DNA from 2 places in the Nocardioides montaniterrae genome. Region 2 is predicted to be linked to the other one. Evidence: riboswitches for the same ligand, from Rfam matches in the RefSeq annotation. Region 2 holds a riboswitch; the other holds the start of a gene.
What was found. Region 2 has a riboswitch for S-adenosylmethionine ahead of ACYVJ3_RS15875 (TY-Chap domain-containing protein). Riboswitches for the same ligand answer to the same signal wherever they lie in the genome.
Positions count from the first base shown of each region.

Region 1: it holds a riboswitch for S-adenosylmethionine, as region 2 does, so the genes downstream of both, thrC (threonine synthase) here and ACYVJ3_RS15875 (TY-Chap domain-containing protein) in region 2, are expected to answer to the same signal.

Region 1 covers NZ_BAAGSB010000001.1:214,568-220,536, reverse strand. The annotation lists gene ACYVJ3_RS01170 (Gfo/Idh/MocA family protein) at 1-182, opposite strand, end outside; gene ACYVJ3_RS01165 (DUF3263 domain-containing protein) at 276-569, shown strand; gene ACYVJ3_RS01160 (LytR C-terminal domain-containing protein) at 572-1,099, shown strand; gene otsB (trehalose-phosphatase) at 1,137-1,994, shown strand; SAM riboswitch class I at 2,072-2,200, shown strand; gene thrC (threonine synthase) at 2,212-3,468, shown strand; gene ACYVJ3_RS01145 (OsmC family protein) at 3,473-3,946, shown strand; gene ACYVJ3_RS01140 (hypothetical protein) at 3,927-4,496, opposite strand; gene groL (chaperonin GroEL) at 4,667-5,969, shown strand, end outside.
Region 2 covers NZ_BAAGSB010000016.1:20,721-26,689, forward strand. The annotation lists gene ACYVJ3_RS15865 (hypothetical protein) at 1-718, shown strand, start outside; gene ACYVJ3_RS15870 (DEAD/DEAH box helicase family protein) at 715-4,083, shown strand; SAM riboswitch class IV at 4,152-4,268, shown strand; gene ACYVJ3_RS15875 (TY-Chap domain-containing protein) at 4,294-4,836, shown strand; gene ACYVJ3_RS15880 (helix-turn-helix domain-containing protein) at 4,745-4,987, opposite strand; gene ACYVJ3_RS15885 (SHOCT domain-containing protein) at 5,084-5,533, shown strand.

The DNA of each region.
Region 1 (5,969 bases), on a different contig from region 2:
GCGTAGTCGTCGTACGCGTGAGCGCCGGGGGAGTGCTCGTCGATGAAGGCCTGGGCTCGTGCGAGCGTGCGCGAGGCGACCGCGACGAGCTCCGCGCCGGGCACGAGGCGCAGGTCGGTGGCGAGCTTGGCGGCGATCGATCCGGGGGCCAGGATGCCCCACTTGATGGTGCTCTGCGTCACATCTGTGACTCTAGTGACTGGTGTTGCGGGACCCGTGTTCGGGTTCCGGCGTGGGAATGACATCGTTGTGATTCGCCGTCTACAGTGGATGACATGAACGCCGAGCTGAGCACGCAGTCCGAGCTGGCCCTCGGCGACGCCCTCACCGAGCGTGACCGCGCGATCCTCGAGTTCGAGCGCCAGTGGTGGAAGTTCGCCGGCGCCAAGGAGTCCGCGGTCCGCGAGAAGTTCGACATGAGCTCGACGCGTTACTACCAGGTGCTCAACGCCCTGATCGACCGTCCGGAAGCACTCGAGGCCGACCCGCTGCTGGTCCGTCGCCTGCGTCGCCTGCGCGCGCAGCGCCAGCGCCAGCGCTCGGCCCGCCGCCTCGGCTTCGAGATCTGAGCATGCGCTCGACTCGCACCGAGCGGGGAGCGGTCCTCCCGTCCCCGGTCGTCATCCTCTCGATCGTCGCCGTCGCGCTCGCCGCCATCACCTTCTTCGTCACCCGGGGTGACGGGCCCAAGGAGAAGGACGTCACTCCGCAGGCGACGCCTCCGTCGGCGACCTCCACGGTCACCACGCCGTCCACAGGTGGCGCCTCCGCGACCGCGACCCCGACCGAGCAGCCCACCAAGAAGCCGCACGTCGTCGTGCGCGGCAAGGTCGGCGTGGTGGTCTTCAACAACACCTCCACCAGTGGCCTGGCCGGCCAGGTCGGCGCCAAGGTCGCCCAGCTCGGCTGGAAGTTCGTCACCGCCGACAACTGGTACGGCACGGTCCCGGCGACCACGGTGTACTTCCCCCAGGGGATGCGTCCGGCCGCCAAGCAGCTGGCCCTCGACCTCGGCGTCCAGCGGGTCATGCCGGCCGACGTCGACAGCGACATGAGCACCCACAACCTGACGCTGATCCTCACCGGCCCGCTGGGCTGAAGGATCCGTCCTCACCTGGAAATGGTGGGATGGGGGCGTGGACTTCTCCTCGCCCGAGGGTGAACAGGCGTACGCCGCGCTCGTCCAGGTCGCGGCGGGCACCGTGGTCGGCCTCGACTTCGACGGCACGCTCGCGCCCATCGTCGACGACCCCACCCGCGCCTTCATCCACCCCGACACGCACGACGTGCTCGTCGACCTGGCGTCCGAGGTCGCCGCGGTCGCCATCATCACCGGGCGGCCCGCCCGCCAGGTGATGCAGCTCGGCGGCCTGGCCGAGGTCGGTGAGCGGATCTCCGCGCTCGGCAAGGAGCTGCTGCTGTTCGGCCAGTACGGCAACGAACGCTGGAGCACCCGCGACCGTCGCATCATCGCCCCGCGCCCGGCTCGTGGCATGGCCTCCTTCGACCGCGAGCTGCCCGGCGTCCTGCGCAAGCACGATGCCGCCGACGCCTACGTCGAGGACAAGGGCCTGGGCGTCGCGGTGCACACCCGGCGCATGGCCGACCCGCGTGCGGCGTACGACCGGATCCTGCCGCCCCTGCTCGCGCTCGCCGAGAAGTACGGCCTCACCGTCGAGCCGGGCCGCAACGTCGTCGAGATCCGATCGCCCGGCGCCGACAAGGGCCTGGTCGTCGAGGGACTCGTCTACCGCTTCTCGCCGCGCGGGTTCCTGTTCGCCGGCGACGACCTCGGCGACATGGATGCCTTCGACATGCTGGGTCGTCTGGCCAGCGAGGAGCTCGCCGTGCTGCGGGTCTGCTCAGGCTCGGACGAGGAGGGCGCGCTCGTCCCGGTCTCCGATCTGGTGGTCCCGGGCCCCCGTGGCGTGCTGGACCTGCTGCGCTCCTTCACCGTCGACGCCCGCCGGGCGAGGCTCACCGCCCCTGCCTGATCCCGACATGTGGACAGCCGTCCCGCATCCCGGAATCTCGATTCGGTCACGCCCGCGGGCTGCCCGTAACCTGAGCGTGCTCATCCAGAGGGACTGAGGGAACGGCCCTGAGACGTCCCGGCAACCGCCACGAACCGAACCGTTGGTCGTGGAAACGGTGCCAATTCCGGCCAGGCCGCCACACGGGCGGTCAGGGCAGATGAGAGAGAGGACCCCCATGAGCGCCACTGTCACCCCGCGAGCCGGAGCGTTCGGCAACGCCACCGCCCTGAGCTGCCGCGAGTGCGGCCACGAGATCGAGCTCGGCCCCCACTACGCGTGTCCGGAGTGCTTCGGTCCGCTCGAGATCGCCTACGACTTCCCGGCCATCACCCGCGAGGAGATCGAGGCCGGGCCCCGCAACATCTGGCGCTACCAGGCGTTGCTGCCCGTGCCCACCGACATCGCGCAGTCGCCCAACATGGAGCCCGGCTTCACCCGCCTGCTCGAGGCCAAGAACCTCGGCAAGGCCCTCGGCATCGAGAAGATCTGGGTCAAGGACGACTCGACCAACCCCACCAACTCCTTCAAGGATCGCGTGGTCGCCTGCGCCCTCTCGGCCGCGACCGAGCTGGGTGCGAAGGTCTTCGCCTGTCCCTCGACCGGCAACCTGGCCAATGCCGTGGCGGCCGCTGGCGCGCGCGCCGGCATCCCCACCGTCGTCTTCATCCCGAGCAACCTCGAGCAGCCCAAGCAGGTCAACTCCGCGATCTTCACCGAGAAGCTGGTCGCCGTCGACGGCAACTACGACGACGTCAACAAGCTCGCCCAGGAGATCGCGGCCGAGGAGGACGGCTGGGCGTTCGTCAACGTCAACGTCCGCCCCTACTACGCCGAGGGCTCCAAGACCCTGGGCTATGAGATCGCCGAGCAGCTCGGCTGGCGGCTGCCCGACCAGATCGTCATCCCGGTCGCCTCCGGCTCCCAGCTGACCAAGGTCGACAAGGCCTTCCAGGAGCTCATCAAGCTCGGTCTCGTCGAGGACAAGCCCTACCGCGTCTTCGGCGCCCAGGCCACCGGCTGCAACCCGGTCTCGACCGCCTACAAGGCCGGCGTCGACGCGATCCGCCCGGTCAAGCCCGACACCATCGCCAAGTCGCTGGCGATCGGCAACCCGGCCGACGGCATCTACGTCCTCGACATCACCCGCCGCACCGGCGGTGCGGTCGAGGAGGTCACCGACGACGAGATCCGCGACGGCATCGTGCTGCTCGCGCGCACCGAGGGCATCTTCACCGAGACCGCCGGTGGCACCACGCTCGCCGTCACCAAGAAGCTGGTCGAGACCGGCGTGCTCGATCCGTCGCTGGAGACGGTCGTGATCAACACCGGTCACGGCCTGAAGACGCTCGACGCGATCTCCGGCCAGGTCGGCCCGGCAGCCACGATCAAGCCGTCGTACGACGCCTTCGTCGCGGCCGGCATCCTCGCCTGAGTCGGTGACCGAGCACCGGTACGCCCTGGCCCTGAGCTGGCAGGGCAACCGGGGGAGCGGGACGAGCGGCTACCGCGACTACGGTCGCGACGCCCTGGTGACCGCGGCCGGCAAGCCGGACCTCCTGGGCTCCGCCGATCCGACGTTCCGTGGGGACGCGAGCCGCTGGAACCCCGAGGAGCTGCTGCTGGCAGCCCTGGCCCAGTGCCACCTCCTGTCCTACCTCCACTCGGCCGTCAACCACGGCGTCGTCGTGACGGCGTACGACGACGAGCCGGTCGGTACCATGGAGCAGGTCGGTCAGGGAGGCCGGTTCACCTCGGTCCTGCTGCGGCCGCGGGTCACGGTGGCGGATGCCTCGATGGTCGAGGTGGCGCGAGCCATCCATCACGAGGCGAGCGAGAACTGCTTCATCGCCGCGTCCGTCGCCTTCCCGGTGACCCACGAGCCGACGATCCTCATCCGCGGCGAAGCGTGAGCCCCGTCCCGGTGTCCGCCACCTCGTAGTACTCCACGCAGTGCGTCACCGCGCAGGACATGGCGTCGAGCTCGGCTGACCCGGTGAGGTGACCGCGCAGGCATGCCGACGGGATCGTGACCGTGATGCTGCCGTGCCAGCCCGTGTCCACCGCCTTCCGGAGGCCGCCACACGCCACCCGCGTCTCGTCGTAGTAGCGGCTGTCGGTGCTGGTGTGCTTGACCAGGTGGGCGGCGTGGCCGGGCTGCACGGTCACCGTGTAGTAGACCCAGGCGCCGCTGCGGTGAGTGGGGTGGAAGGACGCGGTCACGTGCGTGCGTGATCCGACCTGGACCAGGTTGGTGCGGATGATCGCGCGGGCGTCGCCGTACCGCGCCACGACCGCGCGGATGTCCAGGTACGCCGGCAACCGACTGCTGCTCTCGAACGCGTTCTCGCCGGTGGCATCGGTGGCCGAGCCGTTCGCCGCGTCGGCCCGGGTGCCGATCCCGGTCGCGAGCACGAGCGCGACGCAGGTCGCCAGGAGGGAGCGGAGGAGGCGGCTTCGCATGAGGGCAGGCTAGGTGGTGGCGACGGCGGTTGCTGGCGAATGCGGCGAAGTCGCCGAGCGGTGACCCCGTCCTTGCACTCGCTTGGGTCGAGTGCTAAACATGACGCTGGCACTCTCATGAGGAGAGTGCCACTTTTCCACCGAACTTCCCAGCGAAGGATCGCCAGGCTATGCCGAAGCTCATTGCTTTCAACGAGGAGGCCCGTCGCGGTCTCGAGCGGGGTATGAACACCCTCGCCGACGCCGTCAAGGTCACCCTGGGCCCCAAGGGCCGCAACGTCGTTCTCGAGAAGAAGTGGGGCGCCCCCACGATCACCAACGATGGTGTCTCCATCGCCAAGGAGATCGAGCTCGAGGACCCCTACGAGAAGATCGGCGCCGAGCTGGTCAAGGAGGTCGCGAAGAAGACCGACGACGTCGCCGGTGACGGCACGACGACCGCGACCGTCCTTGCTCAGGCGCTCGTCAAGGAGGGTCTGCGCAACGTCGCCGCAGGCGCCAACCCGATGGGTCTCAAGCGCGGCATCGAGGCCGCCGTGGCCGCCGTGACCGAGCAGCTGCTCGCCCAGGCCAAGGACGTCGAGACCCGCGACCAGATCGCGGCCACCGCGACCATCTCCGCCGGTGGCGACACCACCGTCGGTGACGCCATCGCCGAGGCGATGGACAAGGTCGGCAAGGAGGGCGTCATCACGGTCGAGGAGTCGAACACGTTCGGCATCGACCTGGAGCTCACCGAGGGCATGCGGTTCGACAAGGGCTACATCTCGGCCTACTTCGTCACCGACCCCGAGCGCATGGAGACCGTGCTGGAGGACCCCTACGTCCTCATCGCCAACTCCAAGGTCAGCAACGTCAAGGACCTGCTGCCGCTGCTCGAGAAGGTCATGCAGTCCGGCAAGCCGCTGGTCATCATCGCCGAGGACGTCGACGGCGAGGCGCTGTCGACCCTGGTCGTGAACAAGATCCGTGGCACCTTCAAGTCCGTCGCCGTCAAGGCCCCGGGCTTCGGTGACCGCCGCAAGGCCATGCTCCAGGACATCGCCATCCTCACCGGTGGCCAGGTCGTCTCCGAGGAGGTCGGCCTCAAGCTGGAGACCGCTGGTCTCGAGCTGCTCGGCCAGGCGCGCAAGGTCGTCATCACCAAGGACGAGACCACCATCGTGGAGGGCAACGGCGACGCTGCCCAGATCGAGGGCCGGGTCAACCAGATCCGCGCCGAGATCGAGAAGTCGGACTCCGACTACGACCGCGAGAAGCTCCAGGAGCGCCTCGCCAAGCTGGCCGGCGGCGTGGCCGTCATCAAGGTCGGCGCGGCCACCGAGGTCGAGCTCAAGGAGCGCAAGCACCGCATCGAGGACGCCGTCCGCAACGCGAAGGCGGCCGTCGAGGAGGGCATCCTCCCCGGTGGCGGTGTCGCGCTGGTCCAGGCCGGCGCGGTCGCGTTCGACAAGCTCGAGCTCGAGGGCGACG
Region 2 (5,969 bases):
ACGCCCGCGCATGCACGACGTCTGGCTCGCTTACGAGGATGGGCGCCGAGCCGCTCTGGAGATCACCAGCCACAGCGGTCCGGGTATTCGCCAACGCGACGCCCTCATCGCGGCTGACAACCATCAGTGGCAAGCACCGGGGAACGGGACGTGGACGATCAATGTGCCGACACCTGGGGTGATTCCAGAACTACGTGCGAAGTTTCAGAGCATCATCCGCTGGTGCGAGGAGCACGGGCTCACCAGCACCGCCTACCTCGACGAGTTCTCGGTGCAGCTACCCGTGGACGTGCGATGGGCGGTTCGCTCGGGATGCCACTTCTGGGGCTACTTCCTACCGGAGGCGGGCGACCACGAAGCGATCGTCTACGTGTTGCCCGCAGCCACGGGCGGCGCGGTTGATGAGAGGCTCGAGGGACTCAGCGAGGCGTTGTCGGCAGTGCTTGCAGAGTCGAACCAGAGGGACCACATCGCAAAGGTGATCGATTCCGGTGCAGCCGAGACCCACCTGTTCATCGCGTTCGGGGAAGGTGGCCTCCCGTTCGAGCAAGCCGCGGGACTGCACGGCCGGGTTGAGGCGATCGACTGCGAGCCGCCCCTCCTGCCCGCGGGTCTGGCTGGTCTCTGGTTCGTGGGGTCCTTCTCGCACACGCTCGTCGGCGTGGTCGATGCCCGGTGGCAGCTTCACCAGCTGAGGGACGGCGAGGACGCAGCATGAGCAACTTCGCGTTCGCTCGAGCGTCGCTGCCGGCGGCGCATGCCGATTGTGTGAAGGCGGAGTCGTACCTGTCGAACGACCCAGCGGCAGCCTGCTTCTACAGCCGGCGCGCGATCGAGCAGCTGGTCGGGCACCTGTACGACGTGATGGGGCTGCCGGAGCCGTACCAGAGCGACTTGGCAGCACGGATCAACTCCGCCGCCTTCAAGGCCAAGGTCGGCGTTGGGATCGCGCAGAAGCTCAACGTGATCCGGCGGGTCGGCAACACTGCAGCTCACGAGGGCAAGCCGATCCAGCCGCAGACTGCGTTGAACGTCCTGCGCGAGCTCTTCCACGTCGTGGTGTTCGCGGCGTACCGGTACTCGGCGGACCCGCAGAGCGTTCCAACGAAGGCGCAGTTCGATCCGGCCTTGGCCGCGAAGCTGGCCCCGCTGGCGCGTCAGGACCTGGTGAAGCTCGCCGCGAAGTTCAAGGCGCAGGACGACGCCCACCAGAAGGAGCTCGCCGAGCGCGACGACCTGGCAGCCGCGAAGGACGCCGAGATCGCGGCGCTCAAGGCTCAGATCGCCGCAGCGCAGGCGACGAACAACAAGCCCGACGATCACGACTACTCTGAGGCAGAGACCAGGCAGCTGATCATCGACGTGCTGCTGGCGGAGTCGGGCTGGCAGCTCGATCAGAAGCGTGACCGCGAGTACCCCGTCACTGGCATGCCCAACAGCGAGGGCAGCGGCTTCGTTGACTACGTCCTCTGGGGCGCAGACGGGCTGCCCCTCGCGGTCATCGAGGCCAAGCGGACGGCCAAGAGCCCGCAGGTGGGCCAGCAACAGTCCAAGCTCTATGCTGACTGCCTCCAGGCCGAATTCGGGCGCCGGCCGGTCGTCTTCTATAGCAACGGCTACCAGCACTGGATCTGGGATGACGCGGCTTTCGGTGACTCGGGCTACGCGCCGCGAGACGTGCAGGGCTTCTACAACCGCGACGAGCTCGAGCTGATGATCCAGCGTCGGGAGACCCGGCTCTCGCTCGCCGGCGCCACCGTCGACGCCACGATCGTTGAGCGCTACTACCAGACCCGTGCGATCAAGGCAGTCGGCGCAGCCTTCGACAAGCGCGAGCGCGAGGCACTGCTGGTCATGGCCACCGGCTCCGGCAAGACGCGCACGGTCATCGCTCTGGTTGATCAGCTGATGAAGGCCAACTGGGTCAAGCGTGTGCTCTTCCTGGCCGACCGCACCGCGCTCGTCAACCAGGCAGTCAACGCCTTCAAGACCCACCTTCCCGGCGTCACGACCGTCAACCTGGTGACCGAGAAGGCGATCGACGGGCGGGTGTACGCGTCGACGTACCCGAAGATCATGAACCTGATCAACGACGTCGATGAGGGCAACCGCCGGTTCGGGCCTGGCTATTTCGACCTCATCGTGATCGACGAGGCACACCGCTCCGTCTACCAGAAGTACGGCGCCATCTTCGAGTGGTTCGACGCGCACCTCGTCGGCCTGACGGCGACCCCCAAGGACGAGGTCGACCACAACACCTACCGGCTGTTCCACCTCGAAGACGGAGTCCCCACCGACGCCTACGGTCTCGACGAGGCCGTCGGCGACGGCTTCCTCGTGCCGCCGTTCGGCGTCTCCGTCGGCACCAAGTTCCTGCGCCAAGGCATCCGGTACGACGAGCTCTCCGACGAGGATAAGGACGAGTGGGACGCGCTCGACTGGGGCGAAGACGGTCCACCGGATTCGATCGACTCCGAGGAGCTCAACCGCTTCCTGTTCAACGAGGACACCGTCGACAAGGTGCTCGCGACGCTGATGTCTGAGGGCTACAAGGTCGCCGGCGGCGACCGCCTCGGCAAGACGATCGTGTTCGCCAAGAACCAGGCGCACGCTGAGTTCATCGAGCAGAGGTTCAATGTCGCCTACCCCGAGTACGGCGGCGAGTTCGCGCGGGTCATCACCCACCACACGACGTACGCCCAGAGCCTGATCGACAACTTCTCTCAGCCCGACAAGGCGCCCCATATCGCGATCAGCGTCGACATGCTGGACACCGGTATCGACGTGCCCGAGGTCGTGAACCTCGTGTTCTTCAAGATGGTCCGGTCGAAGTCGAAGTTCTGGCAGATGATCGGCCGCGGTACGCGGTTGCGACCCGATCTCTTCGGCCCCGGCGAGGACAAGAAGGACTTCTTCGTGTTCGACTTCTGCGGGAACCTCGAGTACTTCAGCCAGGACCTCCCGGGCTCGGAGGGCTCGCTCCAGAAGTCGCTGACCCAGCGGCTCTTCGAGTCTCGGCTCGGTTTGGTCCTTGCGCTCGACGGCGCCGGAACCGAGACGAAGCTCCGCGACACCACCGCCGACTGGCTGCACGAGATCGTCGCCGGCATGAACGTCGACAACTTCCTCGTGCGAGCACACCGCCAGGATGTCGAGGCCTGGTCCGACCGCGGTCGGTGGTCGAGCCTGACCAAGGACGACGCGGGCGACATCCTGCACAACCTCGCCGGCTTGCCCTCGACCGTCCGTGACCCCGACGAGGACGCCAAGCGCTTCGACCTCCTCGTGCTCCGCCGCCAACTGGCTCAGCTCGATGGCGATGCCGTCGCCGCCGAGCGCATCCGGGAGACGGTCCAGGCGATCGCTGCAGCGTTGCTGCCGAAGAAGACGATCCCATCGGTCGCAGAACAGCTCCCGTTGCTGGACGAGGTAGCCAGCGACGAATGGTGGGTCGACGTCACCCTGCCGATGCTCGAGGTGATGCGATTACGGCTCCGCGGCCTGGTCCGCTTCGTGGAGAAGACTCGCCAGAGCCCCGTCTACACCGACTTCGAGGACACGCTCGAGGAATCGACACTGGTCGATCTGCCCCAGGTGACGTCAGGAATGAACTGGGAACGGTTCCGCGCCAAGGCGCAGACGTACCTCAGGGAGCACGAGGAGCACCTCGCGCTCCAGCGGTTGCGGCGCAACAAGCAACTGACTGCGGAGGACCTCGAATCACTCGCCGAGATGCTGGTCGCGTCGGGTGGAGACCAGCAGGTCGACCTGGCCTGGGTCACCGAGCGTGCCGGCGCTCTTGGCCCGTTCATCCGTTCCTTGGTCGGTCTCGACCGTGCCGCCGCGGTGGAGGCCTTCGGCGGCTTTCTCGACGAGTCGAGGTTCTCCGTCGAGCAGGTTCGCTTCGTGTCGCTGATCGTCGACGAGCTCACTGCCAATGGCCTTATGGAGCCGGCCCGGCTCTACGAGTCGCCGTACGTCGACCACGGCCACGTGGACGTGATCTTCCCCAACGACTTCGAAGTCATCGTGGACATCCTTCGTGACGTGAACGCCCACGCGGTGCCCAGCGACGTCGCGTAGTCGAGCTGCTGCACCTCCGCGTGTGAACGGCTCGATTGCATCGGAGATCGGACGTACCCTCACCTCAAGGTCCCGAGTTCAGCCAGATGCCCTTGGACATGGCTGGCGGCAACCGCGCCCCCGGCACGGTGCCCTCCAAGGAAGACCCGGGCTGATCGTCAGGAGGCGGCAGCCAAGCCGGGCGCACGCCCATGTGAAGAAGGGGCCGAGATGGCCGCTACTGGTCTAACGCACGAGCACGGTTGGGCTGGCCTCGAGAGCTATGTCGCCCGAATCCTCTCGGGGTTCGCCGACCTAGCCCAGCAGGACAAGCTGATCCTCGAAGTTGCCGACGGTCCGTACGTCCAAGTCTGCGGTTTCGACGGCGACCAGCTCCATGCCGAGGTCGTAGAGCCCTCAGTGGTGAGCCCCGGCTGCTGGGTCCGACCGGGCGCGCAGCAATGGCTCGATGCCGAAGGATGGACACCGGCGAGCGAGGCCCACGGACCGAACCCGTGGAAGGAGGTGCCAGTCTCGGACGCCGTCGAGATAGCTGCCGACGCGATTCACGCGCTCCGCGAGCTGTACGGCGTGACGGACCCGTCGCTGGTCGTCCTTGAGGCCTGGGGCCCCCATTGGACGAGGTCGGTCACTTCCGTGGATCCGTCCTGCGAGCCTCGCGTCAGACGAACAGGTCGGCGGGGGTCGTGCCTAACGCCTCGGCGAGGGGCCAGACCTTGGCCACCCCGATCTCGCGCTCGCCGCGCTCGATGAACCCGACGATCGTTCGGTGAAGCCCTGCCTCGTGCGCGAGTTCTTCTTGGGTGACTCCTTTGGCCACTCGCAGCTCGCGAACGCGTGCACCGAACGCCATGAGGTGAACAGCGGCTTCGCGCTTTCTCCTCAGGGCGTCGGCTTCGGTCACTTTCTGGACGCTACGAATCCGCAGCACGTAGATCGACTGCGGATCCGCAGCATTCCGACGTATGCTCGAGCTCGCGGATCGGTCAGCATCTCGCCAATGACGTGGAAGGGACTGGGGTCGATGGGTTTCATGCGTAAGAACGCGATCTTCTGGACGGGCGGCGCCGCTCGGCTGGTCATCAACCCCAACTCGAAGAAGGCGCGGACCGCGAAGGCGACGGAACAGATGCTCAAGCTTCAGAAGGCTGAAGCGAAGCGGGCGCGGTCAGCGCCACCAGCGGCCCGTGTCGAACTGGGCACCGGCCAGGTCTGCGACATGTGTGGCAAGCCCGGCCATGGCCCGAACTATCACGCGCCGGAGACTCATCGACCGCCCCAGACGGCGGCGCTGGCAGCTGCCCGGCCTACGGCGTCTCCGACTCGTGAGGCTGATCCGGCGCTGGCCGCGATCGACCAGTTGACGCAGCTGGGCAAGCTGCGCGAGGCGGGCGTGCTGACCGATGAGGAGTTCGCCGTGAAGAAGGCCCAGATCCTTGATCGGATCTGACCCGATGAGCTGAGCTCCCGCGATGACACATCACTACCTACTTCTCGCTCTTGCGACCCTTTCGGCCAACGTCGCCGCCTTCATCGCCAAGCGCTGTCGCTGGACGCCCTTCGGGCGGTCTCCGTGGGACTCGCGATCGGCATCTACTTCGGAGAGATCATCCGAAGCTGACGCCGAGTCGCGGCCGGATCGCCCCTTCTTCGAACGAACGGTGGCAAGCGCATTCCTCGGTGCCGCACCGGCCGCAAGCGCGCCTCGCTGCGTGAGGACGAGGTAGACGGCGAGGTGGACAGCCAGCGTGTGCCCGAGGAAGGCAGCCGCGTCTGCCGGCGAGATAGCGGTGGCTCGCCACAAGGTGGCGCGTTACGCTGAAGGCGCACGAATGCCCTGGTAGATGGCCGGTTAACCGCTACCAGGGCATTCGTTGAGCGGGCGC